Regions from separate parts of the Actinopolymorpha sp. B17G11 genome, predicted to be linked through region 2. Evidence: riboswitches for the same ligand, from Rfam matches in the RefSeq annotation. Region 2 holds a riboswitch; each other region holds the start of a gene.
What was found. A riboswitch is a leader RNA that binds a small molecule or an ion and turns the genes downstream of it on or off. The one in region 2 is predicted to bind S-adenosylmethionine.

Region 1 (4,900 bases), on a different contig from region 2:
CACGGCAGTAACCGGTCTGGTTGGAGGGTCCGCCACTGCAGATCGCCGTACGAGCGCTCCCATGCATCACCGAGTACGAGGGTCGACTCGGGGTGTGGCTCACGCCAGCGCAGGACCACCCACGAAAGTTCCCGGCGGGGAGACGCCACCTGGACAGCACGGCCGCCGGTGACGGTCGGAAGACTGACCTCGACCTCCGAGGACGTGAAACGGCCTCCGTCAAGGTGAGCTTGACGGGGGCCGTCACGATGGTCGTGGACGACGAACACCGCGTCCGGAAGCTTCAGGGAAGGCACGTGGACTTCCTTTCCGGAGACTCCGGGAACCGGGTTCAGCAGTCAGTGACCGGAACTCGGGCCGCCCCACGAGCGGGCCCCCGCCAGCGAGCGGGCTCTACTGCCAGCGACGGTGCGGTTCAGCCGCCGGCGACGGCGGGGATCACCGAGACCTGAACGCCTTCCGGTGTGGGGGTTTCCAGGCCGGAAGCGAAGCGCACGTCCTCCTCGCCGACATAGACGTTGACGAACCGGCGCAGCTTCCCGGCGTCGTCGAGCACCCGGGCGCGGATGCCGGGGTACTTCGTCTCCAGGGAGTCGAGCACCTCGCCGAGCGTGGCACCGTCCGCGTCCACCTCGGAAGCGCCGCCGGTGTAGGTGCGCAGGATCGTCGGAACTCGTACCTTCACGCTCATGCGAGCCCTGCCTTCGTGAATGCGTCGTACGTCGGACGGATGGTTGCCGCAGGTCCCACCTTGCCGGCGATGGCGTCCAGCGTCTTCAGTCCGTCGCCGGAGTTGATGATGACGGTCTCCGCGTCAGGGTCGAGTTGCCCGGTGTCGATCAGCTTTCTCAGCGTCGCGACGGTGACGCCGCCGGCGGTCTCGCCGAAGATCCCCTCCGTGCGCGCGAGCAGCGCGATGCCCTCGACCACCTCGTCGTCACTGACGTCCTCGACGACACCGCCCGTGCGTCGGCAGACATCGAGCACGTACGGTCCGTCGGCAGGGTTGCCGATCGCGAGCGACTTGGCGATGGTGTCCGGACGTACCGGCGCCACCACGTCGTGGCCCGCCTTGAACGCCGCCGACACCGGCGCGCAACCCGTCGCCTGCGCGCCGAAGATCTTGTACGGCGCATCCTCGATCAGCCCGAGGTCGACGAACTCCCGCAGTCCCTTGTCGACCTTCACCAGCTGCGCACCGGACGCGATCGGGACGACGACCTGCTGGGGCAGCCGCCAACCGAGCTGTTCGGCGATCTCGAAGCCCAGCGTCTTGGAACCCTCGGCGTAGTAGGGCCGGACGTTGACGTTGACGAACGCCCAGCTCTCTTCCTCACCGGCGATCTCGCTGGCGAGCCGGTTGACGTCGTCGTAGGTGCCTTCGACAGCGACCAGGGTGCCGCCGTAGACGGCGGTCGTGAGGATCTTCTGCTGTTCGAGGTTGTGCGGGACCATGACGACGCTGCGGATGCCCGCCCGGGCAGCGGCCGCGGCGACGGCATTGGCGAGGTTGCCGGTCGACGGGCACGCCAGCACCTGGAACCCCAGCTCGCGGGCCGCGCTGAGTGCGACCGCCACCACGCGATCCTTGAACGAGTGGGTCGGGTTGGCCGCGTCGTTCTTGATCCACAGGGTCCTGACACCGAGGGCGGCGGCCAGGCGGTCGGCACGGACGAGCGGGGTGAGGCCGGGTTCCGTGTTGGGGAACGACGCGACGTCGGTGGGCACCGGCAGGAGCGCCTGGTAGCGCCAGATGTTGGCCGGCCCCGCGGCGAGGTCGTCGCGGGTGATCTGCGGGTAGTCGTAGGCCACCTCGAGGGGGCCGAAGCATTCGGTACAGGCGTACTGCGCGCCGAGTTCGGTGGTCGCGCCACACTCGCGACATCGCAGACTCGTGGCGTTGCCGAACGCACCGGGGCGGGGGGTCTGCGCGGCGCCCGTCGTGTCGGCGCCGGCGTACGTGGTCGTCATGAGAGGCCTTCCTTCCTCATCTTCCTCAAGCGTCCGAGCCGGCCCAGGGATCTCCTGGTCGGGTCGTCGTGAGCCGGACTTGGCACCGTGTCCGCCGCGGGGCCTCTGATGCACGCGAGACACACGCGTCGGCGGTCGGCCGGTTGCCGGGGCTTCGTCGGGCCGGTCCCTCTGCCCCTCTGGATGAGATTCCTTGTTGAGTTGTTGTCGGCGAGCGTAACTGACCCGTCTCCGAGATCGTCCGGCAGGACCAGTATTCGAGACGGTTGTCCACCATCGGGACGGTGGCGGTCGGTCCCGCGCCGTGAGGAGCCGCAAATGACCACGCTGGGTAGGCGACAGGACCCCCGCCATGCGTCCACGCATGTGTCGGGTTCCGGGGGCCTACCCAGCGTGGTCATTTGCCTGGCGATTCGGCGAAGGTCGCCAAGGGTCGCTAAGCCCGGACCCACCGACGAATTGGGTGGGATGAGAGTGGCGTGGACCTGTTGCGGCATGGCGGCAAGCGTCCCTCGGGTCTTCGACCGGGCGTACACGCCGTCGACGTTGGGGTTCTTCCTGTGTGCGCGGGCTGAATGCGTTGCTGGCTACGGTGATTGCCGCGACCGGCGCGCCGGTGGTCGTGGCGCAGCGGCTGCGCAAGGGCTCGACTGGCTCACCACGCGGCGCGAAGCGGCTGGTCAGCGACGCGCTGAAGACCATCCGTGGCCTGACTGCCGCCAAGCCGCTGGTCCGGGCGGACTGGGCGTTCTTACGGACGCGGCCTGGGTGCTGTCGGCGGTCCCGCCGGCGCCGATGTGTCGATCGCTGGCTCATCGGACGTCTCACCGGCTGGCGTCGCCCGTCGCCATTGACGAGGCATTCTCGGCGACGGCAAGGAATCTGGCCAAGGTCGGCGACTGGTTGCTCGCCGACCAGGCCAGCGCCATGTCCCATAGTGGAAGGTCGTCCTGGATCGGGCGGTAGACCACCTGACTCGCATCGTGCGGTGGTGTTGGAGAGATGAGAAGCGAGACGCCCAGGTCGGCGGCGACGAGTGCGGGGATGGTCTGCACCTGAGCCTCCTGCACGATCCGCGGGCTGAACCCTGCGGCCAGACAGTAACCGATGATCGTGTCATGGACGATCGGCCCGGAATCTCTGATGAAGAACACGAATGACTCGTCGGCCAGTGCGGCGAGGGGAATACGTTCGTATCCCACGAGCCGGTGGGTCGCCGGCAGGGCTGCCACGAGCGCGTCGCGCGAGATCACCTTCTTCGTCAGCCCGTGCAGCGCCATGACGGGCCGGAGCAGGCCGACATCGAGATGACCGCTGCGTAGGGCCACGCTCTGTTCCAACGTCGTCATCGTGCGGGCGTTGACGACGACGTCCGGATATGCAGCACGGAAGGTACTGACGAGTCGCGGAATCGCATCGTAGGTTGCCGACTGGACGAATCCCAGCCGTAGGGAGCCAACCTCGCCAGCGTGCGCGCGTTTGGCGTCGCGTACGACTTCGTCGCTACGGGCAAGGATCTCGCGGGCCCCGGCGACCACGACCTCGCCAGCCGGAGTCAGGACGAACCGCCTTCGTGCACGCGAAAAGAGAGGGACACCGAGGTCCTTCTCCATGGCGGCGATCTGCCGGCTAAGCGAGGGTTGGGTGACGCCGAGCCGCTCGGCCGCACGACCCACATGCAGCTCATCCGCGACCATCAACAGGGCGCGCAGCTGGCGCTGCGAACTCGATATCATGCGCAAGATGATATGAGAGCACAACGATTTGGGCATTGGACGCATCAATCGCTGGCTCATAGCCTCTCCTGCATGACAACGGTGAAGGCGATACGCCCAATGGACACCAGGAAACTTGGCCCGCTCCAGGTGACCCGGCTCTGCCTCGGCACGATGCTCATGGGCGGCAAGACGCCGCGCGACGAGTCGCACCGGATGCTGGACCGCTACCTCGAGGCCGGCGGCAACTTCCTCGACACCGCGGACGTCTACGGCGACGGGGAGTCCGAGCGCACGCTTGCGCCGTGGCTGGCCTCGCACCGCGACGAGGTCGTCGTGGCCACGAAGGTCCGCATGCCCGTCTCCGACCCGCCCGGGAAGGGCCTCGCCCCTGACCGCGTGCGCGCGGCGTGCGACGCGAGCCTGAGGCGCCTGGGCATCGACGTGATCGACCTCTACCAGGTCCATGCACCGGACCCCGACACGCCGCTCGAGGACTCGCTGGAGGCCCTCGACGGGCTTGTGCGCGCCGGTAAGGTGCGCGCGCTTGGCGCCTCGAACTTCCCGGCGTGGCTGCTCGCCTGGGCGGTCGGGCTGCAGGACCGCAACGGCTGGGCGCCGTTCGTCTCCCTGCAGCCGCAGTACTCGCTCGTGGAGCGCTCGATCGAGGTGGAGGTCCTGCCGTTCTGCCGCGCCGCCGGCATTGGCGTGATTCCGTGGGGGCCGCTAGGGGCCGGCTTCCTGACCGGAAAGTACTCGCGCGACACCGAGCCCCCAGAGGACTCGCGGATGGCCGGCGCGGGCGACAACCTCGAGGAGGCGCGCCACCGCCGCGCGATCGAGCGCAACTTCCGCGTGGTCGATGAGGCGGATGCGATCGCGCGCAACAAGGGTGCGACGATCGCGCAGGTCGCGCTCGCCTGGCTCCTCGGGGTCGAAGGCGTGGTCGCGCCGATCGTTGGCCCCCGCACATTCGAACAGCTCGATGACCTGCTCGGAACGATAGACGTCACGCTCACCGAAGAAGAGCAGGCGCGGCTGGCCGCGCACACGCCACCGCCGGAGATGTACCCCTACCGGATGCTCTCGCAGCAGCTCGGCCTGGGGGAGCTCGCGCAGCTGAAGCGCTAGACCTTAGCCCCGGATCCTCAATTCGTCGGTGGATCCGGGGCTAAGGATCGCCGAACGGCCCGGGCTAGTCGCAGAGTGCGGCG
Region 2 (4,900 bases):
GCACAGGACGATGACCGCCACGTCGTAGCCGGTCGCTTCGGGGACGCGAGCGACGGATGCCGGGTCGAGCCGCCATTCGAGGACGTTGCGTTCGATGACGAGCACATTCGGGACGGCGCCTTCGACGTGGCCCTCACGTCGCCGTTGCTCGCTCGGGCGGATGTCGACGAGCAGCGCGCCGGCCTTCACCTGTTCGTACGCCTCAGCCGGACTCACGCGGTCGAGGTGGCTGCGGGCGCGGGCGAGCAGGTCGTCGATGCCCTGTGGGGGCTGAGGGGATTGCGGGGTCTGAGGGGACTGCGGGGTCTGAGGGGACTGCGGGGTCTGAGGGGATTGCGGGGTCTGAGGGGACTGAGGGGACTGCGGGGTCTGCTGGCCATGGAGGGTCTGCGTCGTGCTGGTCACCAGTCCACTCCCGCGCGCTCCGACGAGACGACGCGAAGTCGTTGGCCTTCGAGGACGTACTGCGTCATGGCGGTGAGCTCCGGTGCGTAGGCGTGCAGACTGATGGCGGGGACGGTACCCAGGTTGGCGACGTCGTGGATGTGCTCATACCCGAAGCCACGAACCGAACCCGCCGCGAACGCACGACGGGCGGTACGAACCGGGCCGCCGACCTGGCTCGCCGGCTGGACGGTTGCCTCGGACAGCGTGCCCTCGATCACGATGAACGCGCCCAGAGCCTCACCATGGTCGTGGAGTCCGGTGTTCTGTCCTGGCAGCCAGCTGATCAGCCAGATCTCGTGACCCGGGTCCCGGTCGAGCCGGGAGTACCAGCGGTCGTCGCCGCTGCCGAACTCGACGCCCTGGCGCCACCTGGCCGGCTCGCCCGCGATCCGGCGGACCAGGGCGGCGGCGGAGGCCACTCCGGCATTCGGGCGGGGCGGGCGAGCACCAGATACACCAGCAACTAGACCTGATTTATAGGAATTGAGATCCCGAAACGGAAGTGAGGTTGCGGACACAGCGTTCCTCCAGCGGAAGTCTTCACCGGGAAGTCGTGACGAACGTCGATCGACCTAGGGCCACACGCCTCCCCGGGTGTGGAGGAGGTCAGTGCGGACCAGCGGGGCGAGGACACCATTCGTCGAAGTGGTCGCAGCGCCGGCCGATCCAGAACGTCTCGAGCAGCGGCGTGGTCAGGGACGGACTCATGGGATCACCGCCGCTTCCGGCTGGGCCCACGACGGACGGGGCCGCGGGTCCGGCGTCGGGGCCCACGCACCGCTGCTGTCGGAGTACGACCAGCAGGTTCCCGACGAGACCAGCGCGCTCACGGCATCGGCGAGTCGGTCGACGTCGGCCACCGTGCTCCCGACGCCGAAGCTCGCCCGCAGCGCACCCTCCGGCGCACCCAGCCGGGACACCAGCGGGTGAGCGCAGAACCGTCCATGCCGGATGCCGATGCCGTGCTCGGCCGAGACGTACGCCGCGACGAGACCCGGATGCAGGTCGTCCACCGAGAACGCCACCACCCCGATCGAGCTCGGGCTGTCCCGCCAGATCCTGTGCAGGCGTACGCCGGGAATGCTGGCCAGCCGCTCGGTCAGGCGTTCCCGAAGGGTCTCCTCGTGGGTTTCGAGCGCACCGTCGGGGAGGCCGGCCAGGGTGTCGCACGCAAAGCCGAGCGCCACCGCGCCGAGCACGTTGGGCGTACCACCCTCGTGCCGGGCGGGCGCGGGTGCCCAATCGGTGTGGGTGAGGCCGACCTCGCGCGCCGCGCCGCCACCGGGAAGGTAGGCCGGGGCAGCGTCGAGCCAGTCGCGACGTCCGACGAGGACACCCGCTCCGAACGGTGCGTAGAGCTTGTGACCCGACAGCGCGAGGTAGTCCACGCCGCTGGCCGCCAGGTCGATCCGGCGGTGCGGGGCGAGTTGGGCGGCGTCCACGACGACCCGCGCCCCGGCAGCGTGCGCGATGTCCACGATGTCGGCGATCGGCAGCAGCTCGCCGGTGACGTTGGACGCGCCGGTGACCGCGACCAGTGCGGCCGGGCGGGCGGCGAGTTCGGCGCGCAGGCTGATGAGGGTGGCGCGCTGGGTGGTGCCGGCGAGGACGCAGCGGGTCTTCCCACTCGCGCGATGCCGCCACGGGAGCAGATTGGCGTGATGTTCGATGTCGAGGTGGACGACCGCTTCGCCGGTGGGTACGCAGTGTGCGAGCAGGGTGAGCGCATCTGTCGTGTTGCGGGTGAAGACCACCACGTCGTCCGGGCGGGCACCCACGAACGCGGCGACCTTGGCCCGCGCGGTCTCGTAGAGCGTCGTACTCACCTGCGAGGCGTATCCCGCCCCTCGGTGCACGCTCGCGTAGAACGGGAGAACGCCGTTCAGGTGGGCCGCGACGGCGGACAGGCAGGGCGCGCTTGCTGCATAGTCGAGTTGGGCGTACGGCACCTGCTGGCCGCTGACGACCGGCACCTGCAGGTCGGCACCGACCACCGGGAGGAGCGGCTGGAGGCCGGCTTCTGAGCCACGTGGAACGGCGTTCGGCGAGGGTGGAGCGGCGTTAGGCGGCGGCGAGGTGGCGGTGAACGACAGTGGGGTGGGGCTCAGCGGCAGTGTGGTGGCGCTGGGGGCGAACGGCGCACAGGGCGCAGGCGCGGTGTCGACTGGTGTCATGCGTACCTCACAAGGTCTCGGGGACCCTGTGGGCCGCGGGTCCCGCGCTTGTGGTGCCGGGCGGCACCACCTGGTCCTCACCCGGGGCACCCCACCGCGGTTGGAGGGTTGCCGGCCAGCAAGCCGGGGCTCTCAGGGCTTGGCGCCCTTGCTGGCACTCATGACCGCGACACACGTTAACCGGTGGCAGGAGCAACTCGCCTCGATGTATCAAATAATGGACGCGCGTACCAATATGCGGGCAGCCTGCAGCTCGACCTCCGGCAGCCCATAGTCGTACGTCCTCTTTGCCGAAGGTCGTGACCAGCCGTCGGAGGCCCACATCCGCAGCCTGGCGATCGACCGATCGGGGTCGTCGAACTGACCGCCGCGGGCTCGCTCGGGCGGGTCCGCATCCTGACCGTCCGGTGAACCGACCGGGCGTACCCACGGCTTCGGGGTTCCGCCCATCGACGCGGCCCGGCTACCGTGACCGGCATGCCTGCACCGACGAAGATTGTTCTCGACGAGTCCGAGCTGCCACGAGCCTGGTACAACGTGCTCGCTGACCTGCCGAGCCCACCGCCGCCGGTCCTGCACCCGGGCACCCACCAGCCGGTTGGCCCGGACGACCTCGCCCCGCTCTTCCCGATGGACCTCATCCTGCAGGAGGTGACGACCGAGCGGTACGTCGAGATTCCCGAGGAGGTCCTCGACGTCTACCGGCTGTGGCGGCCGTCGCCGCTCTACCGCGCCCATCGCCTGGAGAAGGCGCTCGGCACGCCGGCCAAGATCTTCTACAAGTACGAAGGCGGCTCACCCGCCGGGTCCCACAAGCCGAACACCGCCGTGCCCCAGGCGTACTACAACGCCAAGGCGGGCGTACGCAGGTTGACGACCGAGACAGGCGCGGGCCAGTGGGGCACGGCGCTGGCGTTCGCCTGCTCGCAGTACGACCTGGCCTGCGAGGTCTGGCAGGTGCGCGCGTCGTACGACCAGAAGCCGTACCGCAAGATCATGATCGAGACGTTCGGCGGCACCATCCACCCGTCGCCGTCGGACCTGACCGCGGCCGGGCGCGCCGTGCTGGAGAAGGATCCCGACTCGCCCGGGTCGCTCGGCATCGCGATCTCGGAGGCGGTCGAGGTCGCGGCGACGAACGCCGACACCAACTACTCCCTCGGCAGCGTCCTCAACCACGTGCTGCTGCACCAGACGATCATCGGCGAGGAGGTGGTCGCGCAGTTCGGCAAGGTGGGGTTGACACCGGACGTCCTCATCGGCTGCACCGGCGGCGGCTCGAACTTCGGCGGGCTCGCGTTCCCCTTCCTCCGCGAGAAGCTGGCGGGTCGGCTCGACGTCACGATCCGCGCCGTGGAGCCGGCGAGCTGCCCGTCGCTGACGAAGGGGGTCTATGCGTACGACTTCGGTGACACGGCAGGCATGACGCCCTTGATGAAGATGCACACGCTGGGCCACGACTTCATCCCCGACCCGATCCACGCCGGTGGGCTGCGCTACCACGGCATGTCGCCGCTGCTCTCCCATATCTACGAGCTGGGTTTGATCGAGGCGGTGGCGAAGACGCAGCGGGAGTGCTTCGAGGCGGGTGTGCAGTTCGCGCGTACGGAAGGGATCGTGCCGGCGCCGGAGCCCACCCACGCCCTCGCCGCGTGCATCGACGAAGCCCTGCGCTGCAAGGAGTCTGGCGAGGAGAAGGTCATCCTCACCGCACTGTGCGGGCACGGTCACCTGGATCTCGCGGCCTACGGTACGTATCTCGCCGGTGAGCTTGTCGACCACGAACTCGCCTCGGACCAGGTGGCAGCCGCTGTCGCGGGCCTGCCCACCGTCCCCGCATAGCGCCGGTTCTTTCGGACAGGGCGACGGTTCTTCCCGCATGGCGCAGGCGTTCCGCGCGGCGGCAAATGACCACGCTGAGCAGGCGTACGGACGCCCAGCCAGGCATCGACACCGGTCCAGGTCACACCTGCATGCTCAACGTGGTCATTTGCCAGCGGCCCCGCCCAGTCGATAGACCTTCGTACGACGGGAGTTCGGGCGGGACGAATCCTTGGGAGACAGGACATGGGTGAGGCGGGTCGGCGATTCGTCATCTACGGTGCCGGGGCGATCGGCGGCGTGTTGGGAGCTCGACTGCACAGAGCGGGCCACGAGGTCGTACTGATCGCGCGTGGAGCGCACCTCGACGCGATCCGGGACGACGGGCTGCGGGTGGAGTCGCCGTACGACACGGAGACGCTGCAGCTGCCCGCGGTGGGGGACCCGAGCGAGATCGA
Region 3 (4,900 bases), on a different contig from region 2:
GGGTCGCGATCATCGCCTGCGAGAACGGCCAGACGTACGACCACGGGTTGCCGCCCGTGTGGGGGTACTCCTCGAGGTAGAACGACGTCTGCGAGTCGTAGAAGTAGCGTTGCAGCGCGGCGTAGCTTTCCCTGGCGCGTCGCGCGTACTTCGTCAACGCCTGCGACGGCACCTGCGCCGCGTGTGCGGTCGATGCCGTCGTTGCGAGTCCCCACCCTGCGGTGGCCGCGAGACCGCCGACCAGCACGGCACGGCGTGACGGCCCTGAAAAGTGATGCTTCACGAGGTCCTCCCGGTGATTCGGCGGTCCCCGTGAGCCGCTCGGTCGACACGTTGGCGCCTGTCCTGCGTGATGGCGTTCCGAGCTCAGGCACCCGGAACGCCATCACTCACAGGGCAACCGAGACCCAAGGTGCTCTCGATATATCAACATGTCAATGAGATGACATGTCCGTTTCCGGGCGACTGCGCGGTGCGCGGTGTGGTCGCGCGATGGCGCGGGCTAGACAGCCAGGACTGCTGTGACGCTTGGAAGGGTTGGCCATGCGAGACGTTCACGGTGCGGTGGTCGCAGGATAGTATGCACATGGTCGCAAGATGGTATAGATCTGCCCAGCCGCCCCTCGGGAGGACGCGTGCCCGATCCATTCCTCTACGAGCGGGTCTACGACTACGTCCTCCACCAGATCCGCACCGAGACTCTCAAGCCAGGGGAGCGGGTCCCGTCCGAGAAGGAGCTGGCGGAGCAGTTCGGCGTCAGCCGCATCACCTCCAAGCGGGCGCTTCGCATGCTCGCCGAAGCCGGTGTGGTCGACCGCAGGCGCGGCATGGGGTCGTTCGTGACCGATGACGTCGGCCGCATCGACGCCGTACGTCACGCTGGTGCTCGACCACGTGAGCGGCCACCGAGCACCGGCTGCCTCGCCCTGGTGCTTCCCGACGCCTCTGAGGCGTACGGGCTGGAACTCCTCTGTGCGATCGAGGAGCGGTGCGCAGAACTCGGCTACCACCTGGTCGTCCGGCGGACCCGGGACAGTCAGCAGGTCGAGGAGCAGGCGATCGATGCCCTCGTCGGTGGTGTCGCGGACGGACTGATCGTCTTCCCTGTCCACGGGGAGTTCTACAACGCAAGCCTGGTGCGGCTCGTGCTCGACCGCTCTCCGCTCGTCCTGGTCGACCGGTACCTTCGTGGGATCCCGGCATGCTCGGTCTTCACCGACAACGCAGCCGCGGCTCGTGCCCTCACCTCTCGCGTGCTCGACCAGGGACACGAGCAGGTCGCCTTCCTGTCCCCACCGGTCGAGAACACCTCCAGCATCGAGGAACGGATGCAGGGATACCGTGACGTCCTGCGTGAGCGCGGACATCCACCAGACGCCGAACGCTGTTTCACCGAATTCCACAGCACACTGCCGGGGTCGCGGTCAGCGGACGTGGCGAGCGCCGACCGCGAGGCTCTGCGCGCTTTCCTCAAACGCGAACCAGGCATCACCGGCTTCGTGGCCTGCGAGTACAACATCGCCGTCCTGCTGCGACAGGTTCTCGAGCACGCGGGTGAATGGGATCCCGACCGTCGGATGATCGCCTGCTTCGACTCACTGGAATCGCCGACTGATGCCGGCACCTTCGTCTACATCAAGCAGGACCAGCAGGAGATGGGCCGCCGCGCCGTCGACCTTCTCCACGCCCAGCTGGGCGGCGACGACGTGCCGCTCAGGTCGGTCGTACCGTTCACCCTTGTCGATCCGACCAGGTGAAGGCTGGGAAGAACCCCGCGACAGCAGGCGTTCGTCGGCCTGTCAGGACGGGCGGACGGCGTAGATGAGGTGCAGGGCGCGATCCCCCTCGATGGTCCGCGGGTTCTCCAGCAGTTGTTGGGGCAGGGAGGAGGATCCGAAGAAGCGCTTCCCACTGCCGAGAATGACCGGTGCCACGCTGAGGTGGACCTCGTCGACCAGACCGGCCTCGAGAGCCTGGCGCCCGATGTCGCCCGAGGTCACCGACACGTCGCCGTCGCCGGCGTAGGCCTGTGCCTGCGCGATGGCGCTGGGCACACCATCGGTGACGAACGTGAACGGCGCGTCGGGGAACCCCCAGTTGGTGGGCGGCTGGTGAGTCACCACGAAGACGTGATCGCCTGCCGCGGGTACGCCGTGCCATCCGTTCGTGATGTCGAACAGGTGCCGACCGATCACCGCCGCGCGAACATTGCCCGAGGTCGAACGAATGTACTCGGCGCTGGCGGCGCTCACATGGAAAACCCGGTCCGGATCTCCCATGGTTGTCGCCACGTCGCCGTTTCCGTACCACTCGAACAGTGGGCCCACATTGTCGTTCTCGTCCGCGATGAACCCGTCAACGGACACCGTGGCCCCCACGATCACTTTGCCCATGATCGGGACCTCCTCAGTCATCCTCATTCGTTTGCCGAACCGCCGATTCCGCGGGTGACGCAGGTGCAGACCACGATCGTGGCGCGGATTCATCGGTGTTCGCGGCAGTTCGCCGGTTCGGTGGCGGCCGACGTTGACCGCCGTCCTACGCCGAGGCATGATCCCCTCACCGAGGTTCATCCAGAGGATCCGAGGGACCTGGCCCAATGACGGTCCGGCAACCTGCCCTACGGCAAGGTGCCAATGCCAGGAACGATGAGGAGGCACTCATGAGCGCATGGCTCGATGTGCCCGTACTCCATGGATCGTTCGTTCGGCTGGAGCCACTGGCGATGGCTCACGCGTCGGATCTGGCGCGGGCCGCGGAGGAAGATCGCCGCACCTACGGCTTCACCGTGGTTCCCCGTGCCGCCGGGGTGAAGGAGTACCTGGCGACCCAGTTCGCTCGCAGGAGCGAGGGACTCACGCCCTTCGCGCAGGTCCGGCAGCGGGACGGTATGGCCGTGGGTTGCACAGCCCTCTGGAACCCGCGAACGTGGCCGGACCGGCAGGACCTGCGCGCCATCGAAATCGGCTGGACCTGGCTTGCGGCGTCGGCGCAGGGCACGGGGATCAATGCCGAGGCAAAGCTGCTGCTCTTCACGTATGCGTTCGAGACGTTGGGGGTGGCCCGTGTCGACCTCAAGACGGACGCCCGCAACGAACGTTCGCGCCGGGCGATCGACGGCCTCGGGGCGCGCTTCGAGGGGGTGTTGCGCAGTTGGTCGGCCTCGTGGGCGCCTGGGGAGGCGGGGGCGTTGCGCGACTCGGCCATGTTCTCTGTCGTCGCGACCGAATGGCCGTCCGTCAAGTCGGCACTCGGCGCGCGGATCGAGGGCCTGAGCATTCGATAGGGCCTGAGGCGAGCCTCGACGTCTATGCGGAGTACGGCGTGACCCCTCTCTGCGAGGGATTTCCCGGATACACGCTGGATCTCGCTGCCGCCTGATTCCTCACGACTTGACGCATGCCGATATGGGCATATGATGGCGGACATGGCACGAGCCGCGACGACGTCGGACGTCTTCAACGCGATCGCCGAGCCGCGGCGCCGGGAGATCCTGGTGCTGCTGCGGGCGGGTGAGCGGCCGGTGACCGAGTTGGCCCGGGAGTTGGGGATGACCCAGCCGCGCGCGTCCAAACACCTGCGGGTGCTCCGGGAGGTCGGGCTGGTGCGGGACCGCAAGGCAGGCAAGCAGCGCCTGTACGGCCTTGACGCCCGCGGGCTGCGACCGGTCCACGAGTGGACCGGTGGGTTCGAGCGCTTCTGGAGCGAGAGCTTCGACCGGCTGGACGCGTACGTGCAGGACCTGAAGCAGGCCCGTCTAGAGCAGGCAGGGCAGGAGGAGTAGCTGATGAGCGCGACGGGACGAGGAGGGCCGGCGCAGTCCGCGACGGCTGACCGGGAGATCGTGATCTCCCGGGTCATCGACGCCCCGCGGGAGCTGGTGTTCGAGGCGTTCACCGAGGTGCGGCACCTGTCGCGGTGGTGGGGGCCGGAGGGGTTCACCACGACCACGCGGTCGTTCGAGTTCGGCGTCGGCGGGGAGTGGGACTTCGTGATGCACGGGCCGGACGGGACGGACTACACCGAGTGGATCTCCTGGACCGAGATCGCCCCGCCGGAACGGATCGCGCTGCTGCACGGTGAGTCCCGCGGCGACCCGAACGCCTTCGAGTCGGTCCTGACGTTCGAGCCCGACGGTGCGGCGACCCGGATCGAGATGCGCACGGTGTTCCCCACCAAAGAACTGCGCGACGAGGCGGTCGAGAAGTACCACGCGATCGAAGCCGGCCAGCAGACCCTGAGCAAGCTGGCGGCCTACGTCACCGAGATCACTCGGTTGGGAGCGGAGGACTGATGGCCGGGAAGGTGTTCTTCAGCGTGTCGATGTCGCTGGACGGTTTCATCGCGCCCGAGTCCCTCGGGGACTTGATGGGGCAGCAGTGGGTGGAACTGCAGCGGTGGGTCTTCCCACTGCGGTTCTTCCGGGAGAACCTGAAGCTCGGCGGGGGCGGCGAGGAAGGGCGCGACAACGAGATCGTGCGGGAGACGTATCTGCGCACCGGCGCGAGCGTCATGGGCAAGCGCATGTTCGACGCCGGCGAGCAGATGTGGCCGGAGGAGGCGCCGTTCCACACCCCGGTGTTCGTCGTGACGCACGAGAAGCGTGACCCCTGGGAGCGGCCGGGCGGGACCACCTTCCAGTTCGTCAACGACGGCATCGAGGCCGCCCTCGACCAGGCCCGCGAGGCCGCCGGCGACCGAGATGTCCGCATCGCGGGCGGCGGCGCGACGATCCTGGAGTACGTGAACGCCGGCCTGATCGACGAGTTCTCGATCGCGCTGTCGCCCGTGCTGTTCGGCTCCGGAATCCGCCTGTTCGAGGGCGTGGACGCGGGCCGCGTGGCCCTGGAGCCGATCCGCGCGGAGCCCTCCCCGAGGGTGACGCACCTGACCTACGCCG

Region 1: another riboswitch for S-adenosylmethionine. It lies ahead of thrC (threonine synthase); the one in region 2 lies ahead of ABN028_RS07390 (aminotransferase class V-fold PLP-dependent enzyme).
Region 3: another riboswitch for S-adenosylmethionine. It lies ahead of ABN028_RS01920 (GNAT family N-acetyltransferase); the one in region 2 lies ahead of ABN028_RS07390 (aminotransferase class V-fold PLP-dependent enzyme).

The regions. Positions count from the first base shown of each region.
Region 1 is NZ_JBEFTW010000001.1:51,123-56,022, reverse strand. Features, by position in the region: gene ABN028_RS00260 (alpha-amylase family protein) at 1-296, opposite strand, end outside; gene ABN028_RS00255 (MoaD/ThiS family protein) at 416-691, opposite strand; gene thrC (threonine synthase) at 688-1,971, opposite strand; SAM riboswitch class I at 1,985-2,161, opposite strand; partial or broken gene ABN028_RS00245 (IS1380 family transposase) at 2,519-2,777, shown strand; gene ABN028_RS00240 (LysR family transcriptional regulator) at 2,796-3,707, opposite strand; gene ABN028_RS00235 (aldo/keto reductase) at 3,780-4,817, shown strand; gene ABN028_RS00230 (serine hydrolase domain-containing protein) at 4,882-4,900, opposite strand, start outside.
Region 2 is NZ_JBEFTW010000005.1:28,123-33,022, forward strand. Features, by position in the region: gene ABN028_RS07380 (rhodanese-like domain-containing protein) at 1-405, opposite strand, end outside; gene ABN028_RS07385 (cysteine dioxygenase) at 402-866, opposite strand; gene ABN028_RS07390 (aminotransferase class V-fold PLP-dependent enzyme) at 1,152-2,621, opposite strand; SAM riboswitch class IV at 2,661-2,787, opposite strand; gene ABN028_RS07395 (TrpB-like pyridoxal phosphate-dependent enzyme) at 3,099-4,463, shown strand; gene ABN028_RS07400 (ketopantoate reductase family protein) at 4,689-4,900, shown strand, end outside.
Region 3 is NZ_JBEFTW010000001.1:441,870-446,769, forward strand. Features, by position in the region: gene ABN028_RS01905 (glycoside hydrolase family 76 protein) at 1-283, opposite strand, end outside; gene ABN028_RS01910 (GntR family transcriptional regulator) at 636-1,757, shown strand; gene ABN028_RS01915 (dihydrofolate reductase family protein) at 1,800-2,414, opposite strand; SAM riboswitch class I at 2,567-2,655, shown strand; gene ABN028_RS01920 (GNAT family N-acetyltransferase) at 2,663-3,286, shown strand; gene ABN028_RS01925 (ArsR/SmtB family transcription factor) at 3,428-3,784, shown strand; gene ABN028_RS01930 (SRPBCC family protein) at 3,788-4,294, shown strand; gene ABN028_RS01935 (dihydrofolate reductase family protein) at 4,294-4,900, shown strand, end outside.